Linked DNA regions of Bradyrhizobium diazoefficiens. The protein of the gene in region 2 interacts with the protein of the main gene of each other region in a pairwise test. Links are inferred from orthologs where the notes say so. Each region holds a gene or a part of one and is shown on either strand. Other genes may lie near its edges.

The links.
Region 1: the proteins of secD (region 2) and pheT interact in binary tests that used the Escherichia coli proteins (3 or more experiments, as listed by UniProt). The link is inferred for Bradyrhizobium diazoefficiens from one-to-one orthologs.

What each region holds. Positions count from the first base shown.
Region 1 is NZ_JAENXS010000001.1:2,170,223-2,185,355, reverse strand. Bases 10,052-13,155 are described here. They hold pheT (phenylalanine--tRNA ligase subunit beta), read right to left. Parts: upstream 12,756-13,155; coding sequence 10,347-12,755; downstream 10,052-10,346. Other genes in these bases: JJE66_RS10200 (endonuclease domain-containing protein), read right to left, coding at 12,752-13,155; JJE66_RS10210 (NAD(P)/FAD-dependent oxidoreductase), read left to right, coding at 10,052-10,253. In the rest of the region: JJE66_RS10245 (sulfate transporter family protein), read right to left, coding at 237-977; JJE66_RS10240 (hypothetical protein), read right to left, coding at 1,064-2,236; JJE66_RS10235 (protease pro-enzyme activation domain-containing protein), read left to right, coding at 2,507-4,150; nickel-responsive transcriptional regulator NikR, read right to left, coding at 4,224-4,670; JJE66_RS10225 (heavy metal translocating P-type ATPase), read right to left, coding at 4,860-7,316; JJE66_RS10220 (metal-sensitive transcriptional regulator), read left to right, coding at 7,367-7,642; JJE66_RS10215 (YiiX/YebB-like N1pC/P60 family cysteine hydrolase), read right to left, coding at 7,682-8,665; more of JJE66_RS10210, read left to right, coding at 8,856-10,051; more of JJE66_RS10200, read right to left, coding at 13,156-13,198; pheS (phenylalanine--tRNA ligase subunit alpha), read right to left, coding at 13,303-14,385; JJE66_RS10190 (hypothetical protein), read left to right, coding at 14,537-14,962; rplT (50S ribosomal protein L20), read right to left, coding at 15,000-15,133.
Region 2 is NZ_JAENXS010000002.1:376,799-391,826, reverse strand. Bases 8,308-11,306 are described here. They hold secD (protein translocase subunit SecD), read right to left. Parts: upstream 10,607-11,306; coding sequence 9,008-10,606; downstream 8,308-9,007. Other genes in these bases: JJE66_RS18520 (ATP-binding protein), read left to right, coding at 11,207-11,306; yajC (preprotein translocase subunit YajC), read right to left, coding at 10,657-11,025; secF (protein translocase subunit SecF), read right to left, coding at 8,308-8,997. Outside these bases: JJE66_RS18580 (lytic murein transglycosylase), read left to right, coding at 1-97; JJE66_RS18575 (DUF1127 domain-containing protein), read left to right, coding at 635-787; methylenetetrahydrofolate--tRNA-(uracil(54)-C(5))-methyltransferase (FADH(2)-oxidizing) TrmFO, read left to right, coding at 914-2,341; JJE66_RS18565 (serine/threonine protein kinase), read left to right, coding at 2,349-3,443; JJE66_RS18560 (CAP domain-containing protein), read left to right, coding at 3,536-4,090; JJE66_RS18555 (aminotransferase class V-fold PLP-dependent enzyme), read left to right, coding at 4,188-5,366; JJE66_RS18550 (threonine ammonia-lyase), read right to left, coding at 5,384-6,628; JJE66_RS18545 (phytoene/squalene synthase family protein), read right to left, coding at 6,674-7,537; JJE66_RS18540 (Mth938-like domain-containing protein), read right to left, coding at 7,534-7,917; more of secF, read right to left, coding at 7,978-8,307; more of JJE66_RS18520, read left to right, coding at 11,307-12,199; JJE66_RS18515 (LysM peptidoglycan-binding domain-containing M23 family metallopeptidase), read right to left, coding at 12,386-13,759; JJE66_RS18510 (protein-L-isoaspartate(D-aspartate) O-methyltransferase), read right to left, coding at 13,869-14,519; JJE66_RS18505 (response regulator), read left to right, coding at 14,749-15,028. UniProt on the Escherichia coli protein: Part of the Sec protein translocase complex. Interacts with the SecYEG preprotein conducting channel. SecDF uses the proton motive force (PMF) to complete protein translocation after the ATP-dependent function of SecA.

The DNA.
Region 1 (15,133 bases), on a different replicon or contig from region 2:
AGTCAGTTTTGGGGCACGCAGCTCACGCATGATTGAGCGCGGGAAGATTTCGCCGGCATCGTCCTGCTGCAAGTGGTTGGGCAGTCGACGACGCCGCTGATCATCATCGCGCGATGGCCGCGCTCGGCTTCATCGCGCTGATCACCCGCGCGCCGCCGGGCCCGTTCACGCCGGCGCCGTTTGGTTTCGCCAAGATGCTGCTGCGAAAGTGCGGGGTAAAGGTGGCCTGATAAGTCTCACCGCATCGAGCGCGCCGGCTCGATCAGCTCCGGCCGCGAGCCCGACAGGCGCTTGTGCATGTGGACCATGAAGGCCATTGCGAAGATCGGCGTCGCCAAGTTCACAACCGGGATCGAGACGAAGGCCGCGATGAAGAGACCCGCGGTGAAAATCGTCGCGGCATTGTCGCGCCGCATTGCCTTGGCGTCCTCCGGTGAGCGGAAGCGCATTGCGGCAAGCTCGAAATATTCGCGTCCCAACAGCCAGGCCGCGGCGAGGAAGAAGACCAGGAAACCGGCGCCGGCCAGGAACACCAGCGGGAGCGCGATGAGATAGACCAGAATCGTCAGCAGCGCGGTCTTGATGCCCTCGGCGATCGCCTGGTTGAACGGCAACGCTGTGCCCGGCCGCTCGGCGGGATAATATTCGCGTTCGACGATGTCGGCGACGTCGTCGACGAAGAAGCTCGCCACCAGCGAGGTGATGGCGGGCATCAGGAACACGCTGCCGAACACGACGCCGAGACCCGCCGCGATCGAGATGATCCAGGCCAGCACGTCGAGCGACGTGTGCCAGCTCGGTCCGAGCAGGCCTTCCAGCCAAACCTCGCCATAGGTCGCGAACCAGCTCAACAGCCGCTGCAACCCGATCGCCAGCACGACGATCAGCACCAAGGCGAGCCCGATCGATCGCCACAGGATCGAGCGCATCGGCGGCGACAACATTTGCGACAGCGCCTTGATGGCGGCATCCAGCATGGAACTACCCCTCACGAAACCACCCGCGAGAGGTAGACACCCCAGACCGCTTCGGCAAGGGACGCTGACCTTGTCTCGCCTCCGGCCTAAGGCTCCGCGACGATGCTGGCCCAGCAAGTGATGGCGCTACAGACCGTGCTCCAGCGGCCGAACCCCTTGTAGATCTGGGCGGCGACCTGCTCCTGCTGCTTCAGCGTGCCTTCGGCCTTGATCTGCGGATCCGAGACGTTGCGGATCGCAAGCCAGCGCGGCGCCTTGGCGCCCATCTCCTGCGCCACGAGGCCGAGGATGGCGTCGCCCATCTCGGAGACGTCTCCGAGCCCCTGCAGCTTAAAATGATTATCCGAGGTGTCGAAGCCGAAGAAATCGGTGGTCACGACGGACGACGACAGCTCGCTCGGCTTGGTGATGAAGATCTTCGGCGCGCGGGTGTTGGTCTTCGGCAATTGCCCGGCATTGGCCTTGAACAGGGTCTTGGCCTGCGCGAATTTCGCCGTCTTGGCCGGCTCGCTGGAAAAATGCCCCTGCGCAAAGGGCTGCTTCTTGAACTTCGACAGGCAGTCGAAGCGCACGATCGGGCTGACGATGACGTCGCCGACCTCGACCGCCTTGCCGATGCCGCCGGCCGTGCCCGTGGTGATGACGAGCGTGGGCTGCACCTCGGTGAGGATCTGGCGCCAGACGTCGATGTTCGGCAGCTGCGGGCCATCCTGCGACATGTGCGAATCGGACTTGAAGACCACGACCGTCTTCTTGCCGATCGTCGTGGTCCAGAAGGCGCCGAGCCGTTTCAGCTCCTTGGCCGGGCAGCCGTTGCGCATCTTCATGGAGATCGTTGCGTAATTGTGCGTGTAGGGCAAATAGTCGTTGCGCGAATCCTTGCCCGGCGTCAGCACCCGGCTGAGCGCGTGGCCCTCGTCGACGGTCCAGGTCACGACCAGCACGTCGGCGCGCGGCAGCGGGCCATTGCCGTCACCTGCGGGCTTCGGCCCGGTCTGCGGCGCAAGGCCCTTGGGCCACGGAATGTCGGTGAAGCGCGACAGCCCGGTCGCGGTCGAGAAGGCCAGGAATTCGCGGCCTTCGGTCGATTCGGAATCGAAATCGATGATCTCGCGCTGAAAGTCTTCCGGCGTGACCTTCGCGGTCTTCTTCACGGCGGCATCCGCGATGCGCTTGACCACGAAGGTCTCGCGTGGCGGCGGTGTGGTGATCGGATCGAACCCGAGATTTCTCTCAACCCATTTGCGGTCAGCAGGCATCGCGCGGTCTCCGCCAATTATTTCGGACAAGCGTCTTTCATTGGTCGGCCAAGCAGGCCAACGGTTGCAATCTTAGATCGAAATCGTAGGCACCGAATGGTCCGGGCTATTGACCGATTTCGTGCCGATATGAGGCGAGGGAGGTTTGGCTCTGCCAAACTAGAGTACTTCTGAAAAAAATCGATCAATCGTCTGAACCAATTCGTCGCTGAGATTACACCTATAGTTGAGATGTGACAATTCGCCTTCCAATCACAAACGGAGGAAGTCATGGCAAGCTCGACCAGGAAAGTCGCGTTGGTGAACAGCGCCCGGAAATTGCCGAAGGGGGCCAAGCTCGTCGGCGCGGCCGATCCCAAACAGGAAATCGAGATCAGCGTCCGCCTGCGTGCCAAGCGCGCCGACGACGCGCAGGTGATGGCGCTCGGCGCGCAACCGCCGCGCGAGCGGGACTATCTTTCCCGCACCGAGTTCGCCCAGCAGATGGGCGCCGATACGGCCGACGTCGCCAAGATCGACGAATTTGCCCATCACCACGAGCTCAACGTCAAGAGCGTGCACCTGGCCTCCCGCACGGTGAAGCTCACCGGGACTGTGAAGGCGATGAGCGCGGCCTTCGGCGTCAAGCTCAACAAGGTCCGGCATGACGGCGCGATGTACCGGATGCGCAAGGGCAATGTGCAGATCCCGGCCGAGCTCGAAGGCATCGTGGTCGGCGTGCACGGCCTGGACAATCGGCCGGTGGCGCAGCCGCACTTCCGGCGCACGATGGCGAAAAAAAACGCGACGGCGCGCGCGGGGCAGGGCGGCAGCTTCTCGGTCGAACAGATTGCCCAGCTTTACAACTTCCCGGGTGACGAGACCGGCGCAGGCCAGTGCATCGCCATCATCGAACTCAACGACATCGACCAGAAGGGCCATCCCACCGGTGCCGGCTACAAGACCTCGGACCTGAAGAGCTTCTTCAAGAAGGCCGGCATTCCGATGCCGCAGATCGCGCCCGCGAGCGTCGACGGCGGCGCCAACAAGCCCGGCCATTCCGATGCCGACGGCGAGGTCGTGCTCGATATCGAGGTCGCCGGCGCGATCGCGCCCGGTGCCAGGATCGTGGTCTATTTCGCGCCCAACACCACCAACGGCTTCATCGATGCGGTGAAGGCCGCGGTCCACGACACCGCGCGAAAACCCTCGGTGATCTCGATAAGCTGGGGCGGACCGGAAGATCCGGCGGGCTCGCAGCAGTTCGTCGATGGCCTCAACGAGGCGATCCGTGATGCCGCCGCGATGGGCGTCACCGTTTGCGTCGCCGCCGGCGACAAAGGCTCGGCGGACATGGCGCAGGGCTGGGACGGCAAGCCGCACGCAGACTTCCCGGCTTCCAGCCCATTTGCACTGGCCTGTGGCGGCACCAATCTGAGGGCGTCGAACGGCACGATCACCGAAACGGTCTGGAACGGTGGCCCGCAGGATGGCGCGGGTGGCGGCGGCGTCAGCATTGTATTCCCCAGGCCGCAATACCAGGCCAACGCCCATGTGCCGAAATCACCATCGCACTCGGTCGGGCGCGGCGTGCCCGACGTTTCCGGCGATGCCGATCCCGCGACCGGCTACCAGATCTTCCTCAACGGCGTCATGACCACGATCGGCGGCACCAGCGCGGTGGCGCCGCTGATGGCCGGACTGATCGCCCGCATCAACGAGGCCACGACCAAGAAATTCGGCAAGACGGTCGGCTTCATCAACCCGCTGATCTACGCCTCGCACGCGCAAGGCGTGTTCCGCGACATCACGATCGGCAACAACGACATCACCGGCTCCCTGCACGGCATGTACAAGGCCGGCCCCGGCTGGGACGCGTGTTCCGGCCTTGGCGTCCCCAACGGCGCCGCGTTGCAGAACCTGCTGGCCGCGTGAGTTCGCAGACGCTCTTCTCCCTCTCCCCGTTCTGACGGGGAGAGGGGTTTGCACCGTCTATGTGATTTGAAGCCTATTCGTGCCGGTGCCCGTGCTTGCGTGGTTTCGCCGGCTTCCTCTCGTCCGTCGGGATCATCACCACACGGCCGTAGCGCACGCCGCGTTCGGCGATGATGTGGTCGGCGAAATGCTTGACCTCGCCGGCTGTGCCCTTCAGCGCCGTCATCTCCATGCAATTGTTGTCGTCGAGATGGACGTGCAGGGTTGCCAGCGCGAGGTCGTGATGGCCGTGGAATTCCTGCACCAGGCGCTTTGAGAGATCGCGCGCGGCGTGGTCGTAGACATAGACGAGGCCGGCGACGCAGTGACCGCTCTGCGCGGTGTCCTCGGTCGATTGCTGAAGCCCGGCGCGCGCGAGATCGCGAATGATCTCGCTGCGGTTCTGGTAGCCGCGCGCTTCGGCTGCGGCATCGATCTCCGCCAGCAAATCGTCCTCGATCGTGATGGTGATGCGTTGCATGAATGCCCCTACGCCTTCAGCCGGTCTCTCTTACCTCGCCCCGCTCGCGGGGAGAGGTCGGAATTCAAGCGTAGCTTGAATTCCGGGTGAGGGGGACTCTCCGCGAATGCAACTCTTACCGTCCCTGTGGAGACTCCCCCTCACCCCAACCCTCTCCCCGCAAGCGGGGCGAGGGAGCGCACCTCCATATCACAGCCGGGTTGCGCGCAGCCGCAGCGCATTGCCGACCACGCTCACCGAGGACAGCGCCATCGCGGCGGCCCCGATGATCGGCGACAGCAGCACGCCGAAGGCGGGATAGAGGATGCCGGCGGCGATCGGAATGCCGGCGGCGTTGTAGATGAAGGCAAAGAACAGGTTTTGCCGGATATTGCCCATCGTCGCCTGCGACAGCTTTCGCGCGCGGACGATGCCGGTGAGGTCGCCCTTCAGCAGGGTGATGCCGGCGCTCTCCATCGCCACATCGGTGCCGGTGCCCATGGCGATGCCGACATCGGCCGCCGCCAGCGCCGGGGCGTCGTTGACGCCGTCGCCGGCCATCGCGACGCTGCGACCGGCCTTTTGCAGTTTTGTAACGACTGCGCTCTTCTGGTCCGGCAGCACCTCGGCCTCGACATCGGCGATGCCGAGCCGGCGCGCGACGGCTTCCGCCGTGGTGCGGTTGTCGCCGGTCAACATGATCACCTTGATGCCCTCGGCGGCGAGCGCCTTCAGCGCCTCCGGGGTCGAGGCCTTGACCGGATCGGCGATCGCGAACAGGCCGGCGAGCACGCCGTCGATCGCCATGTTGATGACGGTCGCGCCGTCGCCGCGCAGACGTTCGGCCTCGGCGTCGAGCGCCCGGGTGTCGATTCCGATCGACGACAGGTATTTTGCGTTGCCGAGCACGATGGTCTTGCTGTCGATCTTGCCGGTCGCGCCCTTGCCGGTTGGCGAATCGAACTCTTCCACCTGGCTCAGCGAAAGCTGCTTCTCCTTCGCCGCGCGCAGGATGGCGTCAGCGAGTGGATGTTCGCTGGCGCGCTCGACGCTGGCCGCAAGCCGAAGGACGTCGTCCTCGGCAAAGCCGGCCGCCGGCATGATCGACACGACTTTGGGCTTGCCTTCGGTCAGCGTGCCGGTCTTGTCGACCACGAGCGTGTCGATCTTCTCCATCCGCTCCAGCGCTTCGGCATTCTTGATCAGGACGCCGGCATGCGCGCCGCGGCCGACGCCGACCATGATCGACATCGGGGTCGCCAGCCCCAGCGCGCAGGGGCAGGCGATGATCAGCACGCTGACGGCGGCGACGAGGCCGAAGGCGAGCCGCGGCTCCGGCCCGAACCAGGCCCAGGCTGCGAACGCAACGACAGCGACGGCGATGACCGTCGGCACGAACCAGCCCGCGACCTGGTCGGCCAGCCGCTGGATCGGCGCGCGCGAGCGCTGCGCGTCCGCGACCATCTGGACGATCTGCGACAGCAGCGTCTCGCGCCCGACCTTGTCCGCGCGCATGATGAAGCTGCCGGACTGGTTGAGCGTACCCGCGATCACCTTGGCGTCGACCTCCTTGGTGACCGGCATGGATTCGCCTGTCACGAGGGATTCATCGAGCGAGGAGCGGCCCTCGAGAATGATGCCATCGACCGGCACCTTCTCGCCGGGACGAACGCGCAAGCGGTCGCCGGCATGGAGCGTATCGATCTCGACCTCGTGCTCGTTGCCATCAGGCTCGACGCGGCGCGCGGTCTTCGGCGCGAGCTGTAGCAGCGCCTTGATTGCGCCGGACGTCGCGTCACGGGCGCGCAGTTCCAGCACCTGGCCGAGCAAAACCAAGACGGTGATGACGGCGGCCGCTTCGAAATAGACAGAAACCGCGCCGCCATGGCCGCGGAAGGTGTCGGGGAAAATCTGCGGCGCGATGGTGCCGATCAGGCTGTAGACATAGGCGACGCCCGTGCCCATCGCGATCAGCGTGAACATGTTGAGGTTGCGGGAGAGCAGCGACTGCCAGCCGCGGACGAAGAACGGCCAGCCGGCCCAGACCACGACGGGCGTGGCGAAGACGAGCTGGATCCAGTTCGACAGCGTCGGGTCGATCCAGTTGTGCGGACCGGCGAGATGGCCGCCCATTTCCTGCACCACCGCGGGCAGCGCCAGTGCGCCGCCGATCCAGAATCGCCGTGTCATGTCGGCGAGTTCGGGATTGGGGCCGGTTTCCAGGCTCGCCACTTCCGGCTCCAGCGCCATGCCGCAGATCGGGCAGGTGCCGGGTCCGACCTGGCGGATCTCCGGATGCATCGGACAGGTGTAGATAGTGCCTGTCGGCATCTCCGGCTCGGGCGCTTTCGTTTTAGCAAGATACTTTGCGGGATCGGCGGCGAATTTCGTGCGGCAGCCGGCCGAGCAGAAATGGAAGGTCTCGCCGTGATGCTCAAAGCGGTGCTTTGAGGTCGCGGGATCGACCGTCATGCCGCAGACGGGATCGAGGGCTTTTGTCGCGGCTGCGCCGTGCTCACGATGATGGGCATGGCCGGCATGATCGCCGTGGCCGCCGCAACAGGATGAGGCCTCGGGCTTGGGAGCGGGCGGTGTCGTCTTGGAAGAACAGCCGCATCCGGAAGCAGCGTCTGAATTGTGGTGATGATTGTGTTTGGCGTCGTTCATCCCAATGCTCCGGCCTTGCAACATATACCCTAGGGGGGTATATAGGCCCCATGCGCAAGGACATCAAGGCATCAGTCGGAAAACGTCTCGGCCGGATCGAGGGCCAGGTTCGCGGCCTCTCAAAAATGGTCGAGGAGGACCGCTATTGCATCGACATCGTCACGCAGATCTCGGCCGTGCGCGCCGCGCTGCGCCGGGTTGAGGAAGAGGTCTTGAAGGATCACGTCGCCCATTGCGTCGAGCACGCTATCTCGAGCGGCGACAAGGCCGATCAGCGCGAGAAGATCGCGGAGCTGATGGCAGTGATCGGGCGGGCGGAGCGGTAGGGTTCTCGTCCTGGCTTTCCCGGGACGACCCGGACTGACCTACGCTGCCCTCTCGCGCGTTCGTCCCCGCCGTCTTGGGCGGTACATCGCGAGCCGTTTCAGCAGCGGGAAATGCCCGGAGACGGTGATGGGCTCGACCATCTCTGCGCCCTGCGCGCTTACTTGCTCAGCCGGAACTTGACCCGGCGCTTCTTCGTCAATCGCTTCAGGAACGAGCGGCGGCGCACTGATCGTTTCTGGAAACACCCCGAAGGAGCCCGCTACCTCCTCGAGCGGCTTTTGCTTGTCGGCCCAGTGCAAGGCTGTGTAGTCGAAGCCATGCACGATGGTGGGTTTGACCACTTCGAAATAGGGCGAGATGTCGAAGTCGCGGGGCATGTAGAGCGAGGAATCGCGGATGTGCAGGATCTCGCGGCGAGCAGCGCGGCTGCCCGCCTTGGTGATCTTCGGCAGGATCGGATAACGCACGGCGTCGAACGCCTGCGCGATCAGCGCCGAGCAGATGATCTTGGTCGGATCGCCCGAGCCGATCGCGATCATGCGCCGCCGCCAGCGCTGCGGCACCGGTAGCGGGAACAGGAAGCGCATCAAATCGATGATGTTCTTGGTGTCGTAGCCGAAGCCGATGCGATTGATCGCGTAACGGCAGACCGTGGTGCGGTCCTCGTAGGACAGCCCGACCGGGCGGCAGATGCGGGTGTGATAGGGAAAATATTTCGATAGCGGCGCGGAGGTGACGCCCTCGCCGATATTGGCCTCGATCAGCACATGCGGTTCGCCGTCAGGCTCCGATGCGCCCTCGACCGGGCCGACATAGAGCGCGGCATGCGACCAGGTCGACTGCGTCAGATATTTGATGATGCCGGAGATGCGGTTGTTGCCCTCGACCAGAATCACGTCGCCGGGCTGGATCACGCCGCGCAGGTGCTCGGGGTCGCTCGGCGTGAACGGCTCGTAGCCCGGCACCTCCTTCGAGAGGTACGCGGCTATCACCTTGCCGACTGAATCTAGGACCGTCCCCATGAACTCTCCCCAACGGTCTTTTCCGGCCGTCTTTTTTCCATCTGTAGCATGGTCGAAACCTGTTGCAATTCGGTTCATGGCTCTGTGAGCTCAAGCATGATTGATTCACCATGATGGTTGCTGCGCAACATCAGATGCGGCAAGGTTCTGGGGCTGTTCCCGTTCGCCGCAAGTCTCCGGAAACCATGACATGACAATCACGCGCCGCAGCTTCCTATCGGCGTCGGCGGGCTTCGCCGCGATGCCGGTCCTGGGCGCCACGGGCGCGCCGCTGCCGCGCGAAGCTGACATTGTCGTGATCGGTGCGGGTGCGGCCGGCATCGCTGCGGCGCGGCGCATCATGGCGGCCAATCGCAGGGTCGTGGTGGTCGAAGCCGCATCGCGGATCGGTGGGCGTTGCATCACCAATAGCACGACCTTTGACGTGCCGTTCGATCTCGGCGCGCGCTGGATGCACAATCCCGACACCAATCCGATGATCCGCCTCGCGCGCAGCCTCGGGCTCGACGTCTCGCCCGCGCCGGCCGGTCAGAAGATGCGCATCGGCCGCCGCAACGCCCGCGCCGGCGAGACCGAGGAGTTCTTGGCAGCGCTGGTGCGCGCCAATCGGGCCATCGACGACGCCGCGCGTGGCAAGCTCGATACCGCGTGCGCGTCGGTGCTGCCGAAGGATCTCGGCGATTGGGCGGGCGCGGCCGAGTTCGTGCTCGGTGCGAGCTTCGCGGGCAAGGATCTGAAGGAGCTGTCGGCGATCGACAAGGCGCGCGCGCAGGATCGCAATGCCCCGATCGCCTGCCGCCAGGGTCTCGGCACTCTAATCGCCAAGCTTGGCGAGCCGGCGCCGGTCGCGCTGGCGACGCCGGCGAGCCGGATCGTCTGGAGCAATCGCGACGTCAGCGTCGAGACCCAAGCCGGCAAGATCGCCGCGCGCGCCGCCATCGTCACGGTCTCGACCAATGTGCTCACGAGCGGCGCGATCAAGTTCGCGCCCGACATCCCCAAGCGCACGCTCGATGCGGCGTCAAAGCTCACGCTCGGCAGCTACGATCACATTGTGCTGCAGCTGCCGGGCAATCCGCTCGGCCTCTCGCGCGATGACATTCTGATCGAGCAGAGCAACTCGACGCGCACCGCACTGATGTTCGCCAATATCGGTGGCTCCTCGCTCTGCGCTATCGATGTCGGCGGCTCGTTCGGCCGCGATCTCTCCGCGCAGGGCGTGCCGGCGATGGCAGCCTTCGCGAAGGAGTGGATCACGAAGCTGTTCGGCAGCGAGGCGGCGGCCAACGTGCAGAAGACCGCTGCGACGCGCTGGAACGCCTCGCCCTATGTCATGGGCGCGATGTCGGCGGCCTCGCCCGGCGGACAGCTCTCGCGAAAAGTCTTGACCGAGCCGATCGGCAACATTTTCCTCGCCGGTGAGGCCACGCATGAGACGCTCTGGGGCACGGTCGACGGCGCCTGGGAAAGCGGCGAGCGTGCGGCGGACGCAGCGCTGCGCAAGATCGGCGCGCTGAGGGACGAGCCGGCGGACGTGCCGACGCAGTCAACGAAGCGTCGCCGCGCGCCGCGGCCGCGGGCGAATTGAGTTATTCGTCGTCCTGGACAAGCGCAGCGCAGATCCAGGACTCATTACCCCAGGGAGTGGTTTGGCGAAGACTCGTGTTCGCAGTTTTCGGTATCATGCCCTCAACGTACCGCCGGTTTTCTTCGTGACCTCGGCCACGATCTTCGTGGCGACGGCGTCGATCTCCTGGTCGGTCAGCGTCTTCTCGCGCGGCTGGATCGTCACCGCGATGCCGATCGACTTCTTGCCGTCGTCGATGCCCTTGCCTTCATAGACGTCGAACACGTTGACGCCGGTGATCAGCTTCTTGTCGACGCCCCCGGCGGCGCGCACGATGTCGCCGGCCTTCACGGTGCGGTCGACGATGAAGGCGAAATCGCGTGACACCGGCTGGAATGCCGACAGCTCGATCAACGGCTTGGCGCGAGTCGGCTTCTTCTTGGCCTCGGGGACGCGGTCGAGGATCACCTCGAACACGACAAGTGGGCCGTCGGCGCCAAGCGCTTCCAGCGCGCGCGGATGCATCTCGCCGAAAGTGCCGAGCACGTTTTGCGGTCCGATCTGGATCGTGCCGGAGCGGCCCGGATGCAGCCAGGCGGGGCCGCCGGCGACGATCTGGAGCGCCTGCATCGGCGCGCCGGCGGCAGCCAGCACCGCTAGCGCATCGGCCTTGGCGTCGAACACATCGGCCTGCGCCGAACCCGACCAGTGCCGTCCCAGGCCTTCCGACGACGCCAGGCCGCGGCGCATGCCGCTCGCGGCCATGAACTGATCCTGCGGGCGATCGCCCTTGAAAACCTGGCCGACCTCGAACAGCACGACGTCGCCGAAACCGCGATCGGCATTGGCCTGTGCGGCTGCGACCAGGCCCGGCAACAGGCTCGGCCGCATGTCGGAGAGATCAGCGGCGATCGGGTTGGCGACTTCAAGCTCGCGCTGCCCGCCGCCGAACAGTCTTGCCGCAGGCTTGGTGATGAACGACCACGTCACGGCCTCGGTCATGCCGCGGCTTGCGAGCGCGCGCCTGGTGCGGCGGGTACGAAGCTGCAGCGGCGTCAGCACCGGCTTGCGCGCGTCTTCGCCACGCTCGAACGGCGTCATCGGCACCTTGTCGACGCCATAGATGCGGACGACCTCCTCGACGATGTCGGCCTTGCCGTGCACGTCCGTGCGCCACGACGGCACCGCGACCTTCACGACGGGGCCGGGTCCGGCCATCATGAAGCCGAGACGGGTCAGGATGAGCTTCATCTCGACCTGCGGCACCTCGATGCCGGAGAGACGCTTGACCTCGGTGAGCGGGAAATCGATCACGCGATCGTCGCCAAAGGTCTTGCCGACCACGACGTTCTCCGACGGCGCGCCGCCGCACAGCTCCATCACCAGCCTGGTGGCGAGCTCCAGCCCGGGCACCATGAAGGCCGGATCGACGCCGCGTTCGAAACGATAGCGCGCATCCGAATTGATGCCGAGCTTGCGGCCGGTCTGGGCGACGTTGATCTCGTTCCACAGCGCCGATTCGATCAGCACGTCGGTGGTGTTTTCGTCGCAGCCCGAGGCCTCGCCGCCCATGATGCCGGCGAGCGATTCGACGCCGTGCTCGTCTGCGATCACGCAGATCGAGGGATCGAGATTGTAGGCGTGGCCGTCGAGTGCGAGCAGCGCCTCGCCGTCGCGGGCGCGGCGCACGACGAGATTGCCCACCACCTTCTTGGCGTCGAACACGTGCAGCGGACGCGCGCGGTCGTAGGTCATGAAGTTGGTGATGTCGACCAGCGCATTGATCGGGCGCAGTCCGACCGCGGTCAGCCGCTTCTGCAGCCATTCCGGCGACGGACCGTTCTTGACGCCGCGCACGAGGCGCAGCGCAAAACCCGGGCACAGCGCGGCGTCCTCGACCGTCACCTTCACCGGACACGGGAATTCGCCCTTGATCGGCTTGATGGAGGGATCTTTGAACTTGCCCATGTCGGCGGCGGCGAGGTCGCGCGCGATGCCGTGCACGCCGGTGCAGTCCTGCCGGTTCGGCGTCAGGTTGATCTCGATCACGGGATCGCCAAGCGCGGCCCATTCGGCGTAGCCAGCACCGATCGGCGCATCAGCCGGCAATTCCATGATGCCGTCATGGTCGTTGGAGATATGCAACTCGGCGGCCGAGCACAACATGCCGCGGCTCTCGACGCCGCGAATGGTGCCGACACCGAGGGTGATGTCCTTGCCGGGAATGTAGGTCCCGGGCGGCGAGAATACGCTGACGAGCCCCGCGCGCGCATTCGGCGCGCCGCACACCACCTGCACCGGCGCGCCACCGTCACCGGTGTCGACCATGCAGACGCGCAGCCGATCGGCATTGGGATGCTGCTCGGCCGAGATCACCTTCGCGATGGTGAAAGCCTTCAGCGCCTTCGCCTTGTCCTCGATGTTCTCGACCTCGAGCCCGATCATGGTGAGCTTGTCCGCGAGCTTGTCCAGCGGCGCGTCGGTGTCGAGATGATCCTTCAGCCAAGAGAGGGTGAATTTCATGGCTGTTTTTTCTCCACGGAGACGGTCTGCTCCCTCTCCCGCTTGCGGGGGAGGGTTGGGGTGGGGGCTCTCTCCGCGATGGTGGTCGCGATTGTTTCGAGAACGCCGGCACGGTTGGACATGACGTCGAGATTGCTGAAGCGGAGTACCTTGAAGCTCTTCGCTTCGATCGCAGCGGATCGCCGTGCATCGGCGCGCTCGCCCTTATCCGAGAAGTGTTGGCCGCCATCGAGTTCGATGACGAGCTTGGCCGCGTGGCAGATGAAATCGGCGACGTAGCGCTCGATCGGCACCTGGCGACGAAAGCTTGCGCCATTCAGCCGGTTACCGCGCAGCTCCGACCACAGGATTCGTTCGGCATCAGTCGAGTCGCGTCTAAGTGCGCGTGCATTTGCACGCAAATGTGCTGACACCTTCCAGTCCGGATGTTCAGGATCAACCATTAGCAACCCCATCGTGGAGAGACCCCCACCCCAACCCTCCCCCGCAAGCGGGAGAGGGAGTCCGAGCGCCGGCGTAGCTGGAGCGATCGTATCCCAGCAGGCCATCACGAGCTCAGCCCTCCCGCCAGTGTCGGCACTTCGAGTGGCTTGAAGCCGTAATGGTTGAGCCAGCGGATGTCGCTGTCGAACAGCTGGCGCAGATCGGCGATGCCGTATTTCAGCATGGCGATGCGGTCGATGCCCATGCCCCAGGCAAAGCCCTGGTACTCGTCGGGATCGATGCCGCAGGCGCGCAGCACGTTCGGATGCACCATGCCGCAGCCGAGAATCTCCATCCAGTCCTCGCCCTCGCCGAAGCGGATATCGTTCTTGTCGCGGCGGCACTGCAAGTCGACTTCCAGCGACGGCTCGGTGAACGGGAAGAACGAGGGACGGAAGCGCATGTTGATGTGGTCGACCTCGAAGAACGCCTTGCAGAACTCGTGCAGGATCCATTTGAGGTGGCCGAGATGCGAATGCTTGTCGATAACGAGGCCTTCGACCTGGTGGAATTGCGGCGTGTGGGTTGCGTCCGAATCGATGCGATAGGTGCGGCCCGGGCAGATCACGCGAATCGGCGGCTTCTGGGTCAGCATGGTGCGCACCTGCACCGGCGAGGTGTGGGTTCTGAGCAGCATGCGCGAGCCGTCCTCCTTCGGGTGGAAGAAGAACGTGTCGTGCATCTCGCGCGCCGGATGGCCTTCCGGAAAATTCAGCTTGGTGAAGTTGTAATCGTCGGTCTCGATGTCGGGACCTTCGGCGACCGAGAAACCCATGTCGGCGAAGATCGTGGTGAGCTCGTCCCAGACCTGGCTCAGCGGATGGATGCGGCCGGCATCGGCCTGGGCATCGCGCAGCGGCAAGGTCACGTCGATGGTCTCGGACGCCAGCCGCGCATCGAGCGCCGCGGACTTCAGCAGATCGCGCCGTGCGGCGAGCGCCTCGGTGACCTTGTCCTTGGCCTGGTTGATCGCCGCGCCTTGGGTCTTGCGCTCGTCGGGCGACATCTTGCCGAGGGTGGCAAGCAGCGCCGAGATCGAGCCCTTCTTGCCGAGGGCTGCGACGCGCACCGCTTCGAGAGCGGCTTCATCGCCGGCGGCGGCGATCTGGTCGAGGATGGATGTTTCAAGCGTTGCGAGGTCGGACACAGTCAAATCCTTAGCTCCAAATTCGGCTGGGTTGTCGCCGCCCGAAGGCGGTAACGTCAAGCAAAAAGCCGGTCATTTCGGGCTCTCGACCAGCTGGGTTGAACCTTGCGCGGAGGCCGGGCACCAAGGGGCATACGAGGAGACGTCCGCGATGCTTTCGAAATGCTGGCTTGCTGTTGTTCTTGCCGTTGTGGCCGTCGTTCTGTCGGTCGCAGGCCACCCGGCGCGTGCCATGGTCTGCATGGACAAATCCATGACGCTGGATGAGGTGGCCGACACCATCAGCGCCCAGATGGGCTGCGAAAGCGCGATGAAGGTGTTCAGGGATTGCGAATTGACCGCGAGCGGCGACGTCGAACTCGGTGCCGCCGTCGAGAAGAAATGCGAGGCGGACTTCAAGCCCGGCCTCAGCGCCGCGCAGAATCAGGCCTACAAGCACGAGATGCACGCATGCGACATCAAGTACCGGAACAAGTCCGGCACCATGTATCTCTCGTTCACGGCATTCTGCCGGGCGGAGGTCGCCCAGCGTTACGCGCAACGCGCGTTGAAGGCTGCGGGCCGGAAGGCCCGCTAGCACGAGCCTCAGGCCGCGCGAGAGCGGCCTTGACCATTTAGGCCGCGAGCGCGGCCTTGGCCTTCTCGGCGATCGCCTGGAACGACGCGGGCTCGTGGATCGCGAGATCCGACAGCACCTTGCGGTCCACGGTGATGCCGGACTTGGCCATGCCGTCGATAAATCGGCTGT
Region 2 (15,028 bases):
CAGCCCGAACTTCGCGGTGCTCCAGCAATGGAACAAGAGCGAGGTCTATTCCAAGACAGTCGCCTATTTTGCCACCCAGCTTGCACACGCCCCTTAAAGATCCCCTGAGAAACGCGTAGGGCCGATCGCCCGGCGCCGGGCCTCTCGCGAAGCGTTTCCTTACCCATAGTGGCGTGCATTGCCTTGTTCAGGTGCATGCCGCCCCCTCGAAGCCTCCGCCCGAACGAATCTGCAGGCTTTCCCGATCAGATCGGGGGAATTCTACACTCAAATTTTATGAACTTATATTCATAGCTAAGGATCCCAGCTCATGCGAATCATGCATGCCGGACTTGGGTCTACAAGCTGGCCCGACGCCTTGCGATCACGGGAACGCAACTTATTTCCACAACAAATCGAAGCCGCAGATGAGCGGTAAGTCCGTCGTTTCACGGGCGTTTACCCTGATGTAAGGCCCGTTTCGCCCAGTCGCTGGGCACGACTGCCGAGAGGTTAATCGTCTGTTATTGGTGCCATGCGTTCTTCGCTTAGCTGCATCGCAACATCGGAACTTTCGCAGTGCACCACTCTCACCTATATTCATTTCAACGATGACGCTCCGGCAAGGGCTGAATCGAACTACAGGAGACTACCAATGCTGCTCTCGCTCATCCGCATGATCCAGGCTTTCCGGGACTATCAGCGCAATGTTGCCGAGCTGTCCCAGCTCAGCGATCGCGAACTGGCCGACATCGGCCTTGATCGCTCGGACATCCCGCGCGTTGCCGCCGGTCAGTATCAGGGCTGATATCGTTCAGCCCTTCACCGGACCAACCGATAGCGCCCGCTTCGTGCGGGCGTTGTCGCATCCGGTGGCAGAAAACTCGATCTCAGCGATTCCACTGATCGCCGAAAAGCGCTACCTGTCCGCCCCATGACAGGACCCCTATCCAATATCGTACACGTCATCGGCGCTGGCCTTGCTGGTTCCGAAGCAGCCTGGCAGGTGGCGAAATCGGGCGTGCCCGTGGTGCTGCACGAGATGCGGCCGGACCGCATGACCAAGGCGCACCGCACCGGTGGGCTTGCCGAGCTCGTCTGCTCCAATTCGTTCCGCTCGGACGATGCCGCCAACAATGCGGTCGGCCTTTTGCACGCGGAGATGCGCCGCCTCGACTCGCTGATCATGCGCGCGGCCGATGCCAACCAGGTCCCCGCCGGCGGCGCACTCGCGGTCGATCGCGACGGTTTTTCCGCGGCCGTAACCAAGGCGCTGAACGACCATCCGTTGATCAAGATCGTCCGCGGCGAGATCACAGGCCTGCCGCCAGCCGACTGGAGCAATGTCATCGTTGCGACCGGCCCCCTCACCTCCGCACCGCTCGCCGACGCGATCCGTGAGCTGACCGACGAGAACGCCCTGGCCTTCTTCGATGCCATCGCGCCGATCGTGCATCGCGAATCCATCGACATGTCCGTGGCCTGGTTCCAGTCGCGCTATGACAAGGTTGGCCCCGGCGGCAATGGCGCCGACTACATCAACTGCCCGATGACCAAGGAGCAGTATGACGGCTTCGTCGCGGCGCTGATCGCCGGCGAAAAGACCGAGTTCAAGGAGTGGGAAACCAACACGCCCTATTTCGACGGCTGCCTGCCGATCGAGGTGATGGCGGAGCGCGGCCCCGAGACGCTGCGCTACGGCCCGATGAAGCCGGTCGGCCTCACCAATCCGCACGATCCCGCTACGAAAGCCTATGCCATCGTGCAGCTGCGCCAGGACAACAAGCTCGGCACGCTCTACAACATCGTCGGCTTCCAGACGAAATTGAAATACGGCGAGCAGCAGCGCATCTTCCGCACCATTCCGGGCCTGGAGAAGGCCGAGTTCGCCCGCCTCGGCGGCCTGCATCGCAACACCTTCCTGAATTCGCCAAAGCTGCTTGACGGCCAGTTGCGCCTGCGCGCGCAGCCGCGGCTGCGCTTTGCCGGCCAGATGACGGGCTGCGAGGGCTATGTGGAATCCGCCAGCGTCGGCCTGATCGCCGGCCTCTATGCCGCAGCGGACGCGCGCGAGGAGACGCTGGCGAGCCCGCCCGAAACTACCGCGCTCGGATCCCTGCTCGGCCACATCACCGGCGGCCATATCGAGACTATCGAGCCAGGCACGCGATCGTTCCAGCCGATGAACATCAATTTCGGCCTGTTCCCGCCGCTTGCCAGCGCGCCGACGAAGAAGCCCGACGGCACGCGGCTGCGCGGCAACGAAAAGACAGTGGCCAAGAAGCAGGCGATGAGCGCATTGGCCCTCGCCGATCTCGATCGCTGGATCGCCGATCATCTGCGCATTGCCGCCGCCGCGTGAGTCTTCGATGAACCTCCCCAAAGACGACGCCGCGACACTGTCGGCGCGCTGGACCGAGGGCGTGCTGCTCAAGCGCGACGTGTTCTCGACCGTCGAGCGCGGCCGCTTCCGTGGTGACAATGGCGAAGTCGACGCGGTGCTGCGCCGGCTCGACGAAGTCCCGTGGTGGTCATTGCTCTTGGCGCGTCATCTGTTCGCGCGTGAGAAGCATGCTCTCGTGCTCGCAAAGGGCCTCGACGTCGGGCCCGAACTTCTCTGGGCCGGCCGCCGCGCGCTGGTACGCGGCTTCGTCGACGGCGTCGCGCTGCATCTGGCCAAACCGCATGGCGACCTTGCCTATTTCCAATCGGCCAAGGCGGCGCTGCGCCGACTGCGACGCGCCGGCATCTGCCACAACGATCTTGCCAAAGAACAGAACTGGCTGGTCGGTCGCGACGGGCGCGCCTATGTCACCGACTTTCAGCTCGCGGCCTGCTTCGACCGGCGCGGCCGGCTCTATCGCGTCCTCGCCTATGAGGATCTCCGGCATCTGCTCAAGCACAAGCGCTCCTACGCACCGGAAGCGCTGACGCCGCGCGAGCGAAAAATCCTGGCGAAGAAATCGTTCGCCGCGAGCCTGTGGCTCGCCACCGGCAAGAAGGTCTATCGGGCGATCACCCGCGGCCTATTCAACTTCACCGACCGCGAGGGCGGCGGCCGCCGGCTCGTCAACGATGCACCCGTGCTGGCCGAGCTGATCCGCAAGAACCCGGCCGTGCGCGACACCGCCATCGTCGCCTTTGCCGACCGCCGCTCCGGCGTCGGGCTCTATGCCTTCGTCGAAGCCGATCAGGCCGCACTCGAAGGTCAGCTCCACAACGATCTGTCGGCGGCCAAGGGCCCCAAGCCGCCGGAGCACATCCAGATCGTGCACGCGCTGCCGCGCGACGCCGGCGGCAAGCCGCGCACCGAGATCCTGCAATTGGTCGCCATGAACCAGCTCGATCTGATCGAGCCGATGATGAAGAACGAGCAGGACCGTGCGTTCCTCAAGGACATCCTGGAGCGGCGTAAGAACCTGCGCGATCGCTTTAATTTCGAGGCGGACCTGCCGACGAGCTAGTGTAGGCAGTGCCTTGAAGCGTCCACATTGGCGATAGAGAAGCGATTGGAAAGTTCGGGCTTGGCGGGGTCATGGGCACTCGGGGGACGATGATGCATCGTGTGGTTGGCTGGACCATTGCCGGCCTGCTGTTGCTGGCCACCGTACCCGCAATGGCCGAGTCCCCAGCCGAACAGATCTCCGGCTTCCGCCTCAAGCATGGAGAGGTCCGTGTGGTGCGCGATGCCACGCTCGACCGCATCGCCATGGATCAGGCGCGCGCCATGGCGGCGAAGGACGATCTCAGCCACGAGACGCTCGGCCCGTTCAACAGGCGTATCGCACCGGCCGGCGCGGGCCGTGCCGCTGAAAACATCGCCTACGGTTACGACAATTTCGAGAAAACGCTCGGCCAATGGATCGATTCCTCCGGGCACCGCAAGAACCTGCTGCTGCACAATGCTTCGCGCGTCGGGATCGCGAGCGCCAAAAACGCCAGCGGCAAGCGCACCTACTGGGCCATGGAGATCGCCGGCGATTACGAACCAAAGCGGGGCAAACGCCCGAAGGACACGGAGCCGCTGGTCGCCGTGAAGCGCGGGGCCGCGCCCGCAAGCAAGCCCAAGGCCAGTAACTGCCACATCAAGCTGCTCGGCCTCTGCATCTGAGACCACACCAGGCTTGTTCCTCGCTTTCCCGCGGTCTTGCTCGCGGTGTTCGGCGCGTCTAATCCATGCAGCTGGATCGCAGGAGAGAGAGGCGCGCGTGATCGACATCGACCGAATACGCACCGACACGCCGGCCGCACAATGGCTTGCTTATCTCCACAACGCAGGTGCGGCCCTCATGCCGACGGCTGTTGCGGAGGCGATGAAGCAGCATATCGATCTGGAGAGCGAGATCGGCGGATATGCCGCCGCCGACCGAGAGGCCGATCGGCTTGATGCCGTCTACGGCTCGGTGGCGTGTCTGCTGAATGCCGCGCCCGATGAAATCGCCCTCATGGAGAACGCGACCGTTGCCTGGCAGATGGCGTTCTATGCGCTTCCGCTTCGCGCAGGCGACCGGATCCTGACCGCCGAGGCGGAATACGCCGCCAACTATGTCGCCTTTCTTCAGGTCGCCAAGAGAACGGGCGCGATCATCGAAATCGTGCCGAGCGATACTACCGGCGAGCTCGATATCGGTGCGCTCGAGCGCATGATCGATGAGCGGGTAAAGCTGATCGCCATCACCTGGGTTCCGACCAATGGCGGGCTCGTCAATCCCGCAGCGGCCGTCGGCAAGATCGCCCGAGCGCACGGCATCCCCTTCCTGCTCGACGCCTGCCAGGCGGTCGGCCAGATGGAGGTCGACGTCGAAGCGATCGGCTGTGACATGCTGTCGGCGACCGGCCGCAAGTTCCTGCGCGGCCCTCGCGGCACCGGCTTTCTCTACGTCCGCCGGGCGTTGCTGCGTCAGCTCGAACCGCCGATGATCGACCACTTCGCGGCGCCCTGGGTCTCGCGGGACCGCTATCAGCTCCGCGACGATGCGCGCCGTTTCGAGACCTGGGAGAACAATTACGCGGCTCGGCTCGGGCTCGGCGCCGCTATCGACTATGCGCTCGCGATCGGCCTCGGTCCGATCGAACAGCGCTGCCGCCTGCTTGCGGGCCGCCTTCGCAATGGCCTCGGCGCTATCAGCGGCATCAAAATTCGGGACCTCGGCCGGGCGCCGGGCGCAATCGTCAGCTTCACGATGGAGGGGCGTGAGCCGGATACGATCGTCAGCAGCGCAGCGGCGGCCAATATTACCATCGGCACTTCACATCCGTCGAGCACCCGCATCGACGCGGAAGTCCGTGCGCTGCCGGTGGTCGTGCGCGCCTCGCCGCATTACTACAATACGGAAGCCGAGATTGATCGTCTCATCGCCCACCTCGCCGGTTTGGTCCTGCGATAGCGGCAGAGATGCGCTGCTCAGGTGCAGCGCGCACTCAATCCGGATGCGCCGAGCTTGGCCATGACCTCGTCGAGATGCGCGCTGTCACGGGTCTCGATGACCAGTTGCAGGAGCGTCGCCTTGGCCGGCAGGTCGGAGAAGGTCCGCTGGTGCGAGACCTCGATGATGTTGGCGCCGGCCTCGGCCAGCAACGCCGCGACCGCCGCCAATTGGCCGGGCCGGTCCGGAATATCGAGCGAGAGCTGCGTCAAACGCCCCTCGCGGGCGAGTTCGCGCGTCAGCACCGAGGCGATCAGCCTGGTGTCGATGTTGCCGCCGCTCAGGACGAGACCAACCTTCTCGCCGGCGAAGCGCGTGGGATCGGACATGATCGCCGCGAGGCCTGCAGCGCCAGCGCCCTCGACGACGGTCTTCTCGATCGAGATCAGGGTTGCGACCGCACGCTCGAGCTCAGCTTCGTTGACCAGCGCAATATCGTCGACGAGGTGGCGGATGATTTCGGTGGTGATCTTGCCGGGCGACTTCACGGCGATGCCTTCGGCCAGCGTATCGCCGCGCGCGGGCAGAGTGCCGCCATGGATGGCGTTGTACATCGAAGGATAGAGCCAGGCCTCGACGCCGAGGATCCGCAGCGACGGCTTCAGGGATTTTGCCGCAATGGCGATACCGCTGATCAGTCCACCGCCGCCGATCGGGACGACCAGCGTATCGAGTTCCGGCACCGCCTTGAGCATCTCCAGCCCGACCGTGCCCTGCCCGGCGATGACGAGCGGATCGTCGTAGGGATGGAGGAAGATCATGCCGCGGGCTTCGCCGTGGCTGCGCGCAAACGCAGCCGCCTCTTCCAGCGTCGCGCCCGTGACGACGACCTCGGCACCATGATGTCTGGTGTTCTCGACCTTCACCATGGGCGTGCCGACGGGCATGACGATGGTCGCGGGAATACCGAGCCGCTTGGCGTGATAGGCGACGCCTTGCGCGTGGTTTCCCGCCGACATGGCGACGACGCCGCGTGCGCGCTCCTCTGGCGTCAGCGCCGTGAGCCGGTTGAGCGCACCACGCTCCTTGAACGACGAAGTAAACTGGAGGTTCTCGAATTTGAGCCAGAGCTCGCAGCCGCAGATGTTGCTCAGCGTCCGGCTGTAGCCGCAGGGCGTCTCGACGACCGCGCCGCGGATCGTCTCCGCGGCGGCATGAATGTCGGCGGGCGCGACCGGAAAGCCGCTCAGATCAGGGGACACGGTTTGGGACGGGTCAGCCATAGGACAGCATAGAGCATTTGGCCGGCTCGGGCGATAAGCCAACCGCTATTTGGTAAATTCCCGCGATCGTGAAGCCCGCCACAGCGTCCACAGCGTGCGCAACCGCGACACCGGCTGCGGTGCGAAGGGATTGCGCCCCGGCCGCGACAGTCGATTGAGATCGGCCCGCGCCTGGCTCAGCGGCAGGAATGCAGGCCGCGCCGACGGCGGCAGCTGCGCCAGCAGCGAGAAGGCCGTCGCCAGATGCTGCCGCGCCTCACTCATGAGGTGGTCGAGCACGGCATTGAGATTGGGCGTCTCCTTGCCGGCGAACACCTCCTCGATGCCACAGCCATGGCTGGTCAGGAATTGCTGCGGCAGGAACAGCTGCCGGTGGGCCGAATCTCGTGGCAGATTTGCAATCACCTGCGCGATGCCCTGCGCCAGCCCGGCGTGCCGCGCGAGATGCTCGGCCGCATCGGAAACTTCGCCCATGATCCGCGCCGCGAGCCCGAACAAGGCCGAACAGGTCGCGGCCAAATGGCCTTCGAGCGCCGTCATGGTCGGCATCGGATCGTTGTAGAGATCGAACTGGTGCTCGTCGACGAGCAGCGATAGCGGTTCGACCGGCAGCTCGAAAGCACGGATGGCCCGCAGCAGCTCAGCCGCAACCGGATTGCCCTCGACGCTGCCGTGGGCATGGCCGGACAGCATGTCGGTCCACCATTGCAGACGGATTTCGCCGGGTAAGGGCTGACTCACCTGATCGCGGACGCGGACGATCTCGACATTGAAGGCGTAGAGCGCCAGTAGCGCGCGACGCTCGGCAGCGGGCGCGAGCAGCGTCGCGATATAGCGCGGAAAGTCGTGGGCACGCACGAGGTCGGCGCAGAAGGTCACCGAGTCGGGCGGCGTCTCGGCGCGGCTCATGGCACGGCGATCAGTGCGGCTGCGACACGCCGCCGTTCGCCGATCATGATGTTGTAGGTGCGCACGGCGGGGCCGGTCTGCATGGTGTCCAGCACCACCCTCACAGCCTTCAGGGCCTGTCGTAGCGCCGGCGGCGGCAGCCAGACGCCGGTTCCGGTCCCGATCAGGAGCGTGTCAATGCTATTGGCGGCAGCGAAGACCCGATCCAGCGCATAGCGGTCGATCCTGGTGGGATCGGTGACATCCCAAGCCCAGATCGCGTCGGGCAGGCACAGTAGCGAGCCCCGGTGCGACATGCCGGCGAAGGCGAAGCCGCCCTTGCCGTAAGCCTCGATCGGCGCCGAGTGCGGGAAATGGGGAGCGTTGGGATCGCCGGCCATGAGCTTCGTCCGAATGGGCTGACTACCCTCGCAAACTCATGCGAGGGCATGCGGTTCGGATCATGCCTTGTTTTTCTTCGCCGGCGGAGCCCCTTCTCTCGCATCTTCGCGATGCTCGCCGACGCCGAGATAGATCAGGATCGGCGCTGCGATGAAGATCGAGGTATAGGTGCCGACCAGCACCACGCCGAACATCATCACCGCCGTGAAGCTGTGGATGGCGTGACCGCCGAACACCAGCAGCGCCAGCAGCGCCAAGGTCACCGTGAAGTGCGTGATGATCGAGCGCGACAGCGTCGAGTTGATGGACTCGTTCAGCAGCTGCGGCATCGGCATCTTCTTGTAGCGCCGCAGCATTTCACGGATGCGGTCATAGATGACGACGGTGTCGTTGAGCGAATAGCCGAGAATGGTCAGAAGCGCCGCGATGCTGGTCAGGTCGAAGTCGACCTGGCTGATCGACATGAAGCCGATGGTCAGCACGATGTCGTGCACGTTGGCGATCATGGCGCCGAGCGCGAACTGCCATTCGAACCGGAACCAGAGATAGACCAGGATCGAGACGATCGCGAGCATGAGGCCAAGCATGCCGTAGGCCAGCAATTCGCCGGAGACGCGCGGGCCGACCACCTCGACGCGGCGATAGTCGACGGAATCGCCGAGCGCGGTGCGGATCTTCTGCACGGCCTCCTGTTGCGCGGCGTCACCGCCCGGCTGCTCCGCGACGCGGATCAGCACATCGGCCGGCCCGCCAATTTGCTGCAACTGGACTTCGCCGAGGCGCAAACCATCCAGCGTCGTCCTCATCGCACCGATATCGGCGGTACCGGACTTGGCTCGCACTTCGAGCAGCGTGCCGCCGCGGAAGTCGATGCCGAAATTCAGCCCGTGGGTGAAGAACAGCGTGATAGCGACAATCGACAGCGCCGCCGAGATCGGAAAGCTGATGCGGCGGAAGCGCGTGAAGTCGAAATGCGTGTCGTCCGGGACGATCCGCAGCGAGGGCAGAAGACCGAACACCGAGGCGACGGTGAGGACGGCAATCAGGATGCCCAGCCCGATGAGAACATAGTGAGTCACGATCAGGCTCCTAGATCGGCACGCTCTGCGGCCGTTTCCACCGCACCCATCCGGCCACGATCAGCCGGGTCAGCGTGAAGGCGGTGAACACCGTGGTGACGATGCCGATGCCAAGCGTCACGGCGAAGCCGCGCACCGGTCCGGTACCGATGTAGAACAGCACCGCGGCAGCGATGAAAGTGGTGATGTTGGAATCGAGAATGGTCGCCAGCGCCCGCTTGAAACCGGCGTCGATCGCCGAGATCGCGTTGCGGCCGCCGCGCAGCTCTTCGCGGATGCGCTCGTAGATGAGCACGTTGGAGTCGACCGCGATGCCGACGGTGAGGACGATGCCGGCGATGCCGGGCAGCGTCAGTGTGGCATTGAGCAGCGACAACAGGCCGAAGATCATGGCGACGTTGATGGCCACCGCGATGTTGGCGAACACGCCAAACAACCGGTAGGTCAGCAGCATAAACACGATGACCATGATGGAGCCGACATAGGCAGCCAGCTCGCCCTTCTCGATCGAATCCTGACCGAGGCCCGGACCGACGGTGCGCTCTTCGACGACCGTGAGCGGCGCCGGCAGCGCGCCGGCGCGCATCAGGATCGCAAGATCGTTGGCGGACTGGACCGTGAAGCTGCCCGAGATCTGCCCCTGCCCACCCGTGATGGGCTCGCGAATGACAGGTGCCGAGATCACCTCGTTGTCGAGCACGATCGCGAACGGAAGCCCGACATTCTCCTGCGTGGCCTGCGCGAATTTGCGGGCCCCGGTGGAGTTGAAGCGGAAGGAGACGATCGGCTCGTTGGTACGCTGGTCAAATCCGGGTTGCGCATCGGTGAGCTCGGCGCCCGAGACCAGCACCTGTTTCTTGACGACGTAAGGCACCTTCGGCGAGCTCTGGCTCATCAGCAGCTCGGAGTCCGGCGGCACTCCACTGCGCTGCGCCTGGTCCGGCGGCACCGAGGTGTCGACCATGCGGAATTCCATCTTCGCGGTCTTGCCGAGCAGTTGCTTCAGGTGCGTCGGATCCTGAAGACCCGGGACCTGCACCAAAATGCGGTCGTTTCCCTGGCGCTGGATCACCGGCTCGACGGTGCCGAGCTCGTTGACGCGACGCTCGACGATCTGGATCGACTGCTCGATGGTCTTGCGCATGCGCTCGACCATGGCAGGCTCCGATAGTGCCAGCCGGATCAATCCGCCGCCGGCATCGGATATGTCGAGGTCGCGCTGACTGCTGGACCCGAGCAGGCCGCCGATCGGCTGCGCGAGGTCACGCAGCTTGGCGAGTGCCGTCTGGAGATCTGTGTCCTTGACCCGGACCTCGACAGTATCGCCCCGCGTGACAAGGCCGGTATAGCCGATTTTGGCCTCTCGCAACGTGCGGCGGACGTCGTCGCGGACCTGGTCGAGCTTTTCCTTCTTCACGTAATTGGCATCGACCTCGAGCAGCAGATAGGAACCGCCCTGAAGGTCAAGGCCGAGCACGAGCCGGCGCTGTGCCCAGCCGGGCCAGGTCTTCACCTGCGCTTCGGGGAAGAAGTTCGGGACCGCGCAGAGGCACACGATCAGCGCCGTCAGGATAATCCCGAGCGCCTTCCACCGCGTGAAATACAACATATCGACTGGACCTGTCAGATCAGGAGATTTCTAGAGACTCGCGGAAGCGCTCACTTCGCCGCGGCGTCGTCCTTGGCGCTTTCCTTCGCGCTGTCCTTGGCCGGCTCGCCCTTGGCGCGCACGCCGGATACCATCGACCGCATCTGGCGCACGCGCACGCCGTCGGCAATCTCGAACTCGATCTGGTCGTCATCGACGACCTTGGTGACCTTGCCGACCAGGCCGCCCGTGGTCACTACGGTGTCGCCGCGGCGGATGTTCTTCACGAGCTCGGCATGGTCCTTCACCTTCTTCTGCTGCGGGCGCAGAATCAGAAAGTACATGATCACGAAGATCAGGGCGAACGGCAGCAGCGACATCAACATGCTGTTGGTGTCGCCGGCGCCCGCGGCCTGGGCATACGCAGGGGTAATGAACATTCGGACGATCCTCGTGGAAACGGGGGAAAACCGGTCAGGCCCTGAAGGGCGACCGGTTCGGTCAAATTCGCGCGGACTATAGCGGCCACCGCCCCAATTGCAACGCTGCCAGACCGTCGATTTGGCCACCTTGCGGTGGGCCGTCAGGCCCGATAAGGCTGCATTCTCAGGAACTTCGGACATGCCCAAAAAACCAAGCAAAAGCCCGGCCGGCAAAGGCCCCCGTACCCCTGCCACGAAGCCTGCCCAGGTCGCGGCAAAACGCCTCAAGGCGGTCTTAAAGGCGGCTCCCAAGGTAACCCCGGACGTTTCCCAGGAGCGCATCGTCCGCGCGCTGGAAACCATTGCGGCCCACCTCGCCGCTCAGGGCAAGCCGGCCGTCGAGCGCGAGTCGTTCGAACGGGCGGATGCCTATGTCTGGCATCCGGACGGCCGCCTCGCGGCCGTGTCGCGGGTCAGCCGCGTCGAGCTGTTCCTGCTCAAGGGCGTCGACCGGATGCGCGACATCCTGATGGAGAACACCGAGCGCTTCGCCAACGGCCTGCCCGCCAACAATGCTCTGCTCTGGGGCGCGCGCGGCATGGGCAAGTCGTCGCTGGTGAAGGCGGCGCATGCCAGCATCAACGCGGACCGCAAGCCCGCCGACAGACTGAAGCTGATCGAGATCCACCGCGAAGATATCGAGAGCCTGCCGGCGCTGATGGAGCAGCTGCGCGCCTCGTCCTTCCACTTCATCGTGTTCTGCGACGACCTCTCCTTCGACGGAAATGATGCGTCGTACAAATCGCTCAAGGCCGTGCTTGAAGGCGGCATCGAAGGCCGGCCCGAGAACGTCATTCTCTACGCCACCTCCAACCGCCGCCATCTGCTGGCGCGCGAGATGATCGAGAACGAGCGCTCGACCGCGATCAATCCCGGCGAAGCCGTCGAGGAGAAGGTCTCGCTGTCGGATCGCTTCGGCCTCTGGCTCGGCTTCCACCGCTGCAGCCAGGACGAATATCTCGCTATGGTGCGCGGCTATTGCAGCCATTTCGGCGTCAAGGTCGACGACGAGGCGCTGGAGCGCGAAGCGCTGGAATGGTCGACCACGCGCGGCTCGCGATCGGGCCGTGTCGCCTGGCAGTTCGTGCAGGAGCTGGCAGGACGGCTCGGCGTGAAGCTGACGGCGAAGTAGCGAACAGCATCGCCCCGCCAACAACTGTCATTCCCCGCGCAGGCGGGAATCCAGTACGCCGCGGCCTATCGGCTCAATAACGATTGTCTCTGGATACTGGATCGTCCGCCCCAGTGCGCAATTGCGCACAAGGCGGACGATGATAGCGTGAATGTCGCGGGAGTGTACCCGGCTGAGGCGTAGGCCTCACGCCCCGTTCAGGAATTGAAGCGGGTCAACCGGGCTCGATCCCTTACGGATCTCGAAGTGGAGCTGCGGCGACGCCACCTCCCCGGATTGACCCGACTTGGCAATGACCTGGCCGCGCTTGATAGGATCGCCGCGCTTCACCAACAGCTCACTCGCATGGGCATATGCGGTGACGTAGCCGTTGGAGTGCCGAACCAGGACCAAATTGCCATAGCCCTTCAGCTCGTTACCGGAATAGGCAACGACACCGTCCTCTGCCGCCTTGATCGGCGTACCCTCGGGCACCGCCACATTGATGCCGTCGTTGGACTTGCCGTTGGTCTTGGCGCCATAGCTCGTGATCACCTTGCCGCGCACCGGCCAGCGGAACGTTGGCAGCGAGCTGGTGGTCTCTGCCGCTTTCGCTGGCGTCTCGGCCGTCTTGTCTTCGACATTGGTGGTGGCCTGGGCGAGGCGCGCGCTCTGAACCGGCGTGGCGACAGCGGCCATCCTGGTGGCAGGTGCGGGAGCAACGGGCTGCAGCGCAGCCGCCACGGGAGCCGCTGCAACAGGCGCCGGAGCAAACGGCGCCGCGACCGCCGCCGTCCTGGCGCCCGGCACGGTCAGCTTGGTACCGAGCTTGAGTTTTGCCGACGGCGCGAGACCGTTGGCGCGGGCGAGCTCGGCTGCGGAGATATGGTTCTTGCGGGCAATACTGGCGAGGGTGTCGCCGCGATTGACGAAGTGGGTGCTCGGCGGTGCAGCGACGGCGGCAACCGGCTTTGGCGCCATCGCGGGAGCCGCAGCAACAGGAGCCGGGGCAGCAGCCGTTGCGCCGGGATGCGGGATGACCAGCTGCTGGCCGGGCGAGAGCGCGCGCGGCCCCTTATAGCCGTTGGCGGCCATGATCGCCTGCGGGGTCACGTGATAACGCTTGGCGAGCACGTCGAGCGTATCGCTGGTGCCGACGATAATCTTGGTCCCGCCGGCGGGCTGGGCGGCCGCAACCGAACGCGGCGGCACGGTGCCGGTGGTTTCGAGATGCGGCTGAGCCGGCGGCGAGTAGGAGCCGAGTCCGCGACCACCTCCGGAGACGCCCCCGCCGGATGCAACCGGATAGGATTGCGGTGCGGCGACCGCTGGCGGCAAGGGCTGGGACTGATAATAGCCGGGCTGGGTCTGCGGCCGCGAATACTGCGGCAACTCGCGCTGCGGCGGCGGGGCCTGCTGCACCGAGCCGGTCTGCTCAGAGGCGAAGGGATTCGAGAAATTCGACTGGGACAGCCGCGACTGCATGTCGGCACTGCACCCGGCAAAGCTGAACGAGATCAGCGCCAAGACCGCAACCTGCGGCACGCGGCGCGAGTAAAGCAACTCGGCGACAACAGACATGGTTACTCACTCGTACGCAACAGAACTGATCTTTTAAGTAAACACGCGCCGAGTAAATAACGGCTTAACCCTCCCAATAAGATGTTGGACGCGCAGCCAATCCGGAATTCTACAGCTCTCGCGCCACGCCGGGCAGTGCCGGCACGAAACGGACATCGACGAGTTCCTTGCGCTCGATCCCGGCCTCGCTGCGACTGAGACGGGTCAGAGTCTGCACGCCCTGATGCGGGCCCACCGGCGCAATCAGGATACCGCCTACCTCGAGCCGCTCAACCAGGTTCTCCGGAATCTGCTCCACCGCGGCGGTGACGATGATGCGATCGAACGGGCCGATGTTCGGCGGCAAATCGAGGCCGTCGCCGAGCATCACCTCGACATTGTGACAGCCGAGCTTTTCGAGCCTGGCGCGTGCGGCATCTGCAAGCCTGCGATAGCGCTCGACCGTCAGCACCTCGCGCGCCAACCGCGACAGCACGGCGGCCTGGTAGCCGGAGCCGGCGCCGATCTCGAGCACGCGGTGCTGTTTCTGGAGCTGGAGCTGCTCGGTCATGTAGGCGACGACGAAGGGCTGGCTGATGGTCTGCCCGCACGCGATCGGCAGCGCGCTGTCACGGTAGGCGGCGTCGCGGTCGGCCTCCTCGACGAACAGATCGCGCGGCACCTCCTCCATGGTCCGCAGCACCGCCTGATCGCTGATGCCCCGACGCCTCAGCGAGAGCTGAAACATCATCTTTTCCGGCGGGTGCTGATGGGAGGCCATTGCTGTTTGCGTTCGTCTCGAAGGGGTTGGATCGATGGTCTTTCGTCGCAACGGCCCAGGCGAGAATCTTGTTCCGGCTCAGGAACCTATGATAGCCTTCCGGCGCAACACTTGACCACAATCGGCTTGCGACAGATTAAGCTATTTGCAGGTTTCTGTAGGCCAAAGCGTGCATTGCGTCGCCGGGCGTTATCTGCGAACGTTTTCAGGAATGGGCAAGGACCAGGTTATGGCTTCGACAGGGCTTTCGGGCCGCTCTGTATTCCTCGTCGAGGACGAGGTCATGATCCGAATGATGGTCGCGGATATGCTGGAAGAGCTCGGCTACAAGATCGCCGCCGAGGCGGGCGATATCCCGGAGGCCCTGCGGCTCGCCCAGGCGACCAAGTTCGACATCGCCATCCTCGACGTCAACGTCAACGGCAAGGTCATCTCGCCGGTTGCCGATGTGATCAAGGCCAAGGGCTGCCCCTTCATCTTCGCAACCGGCTACGGCTCATCGGGCTTGC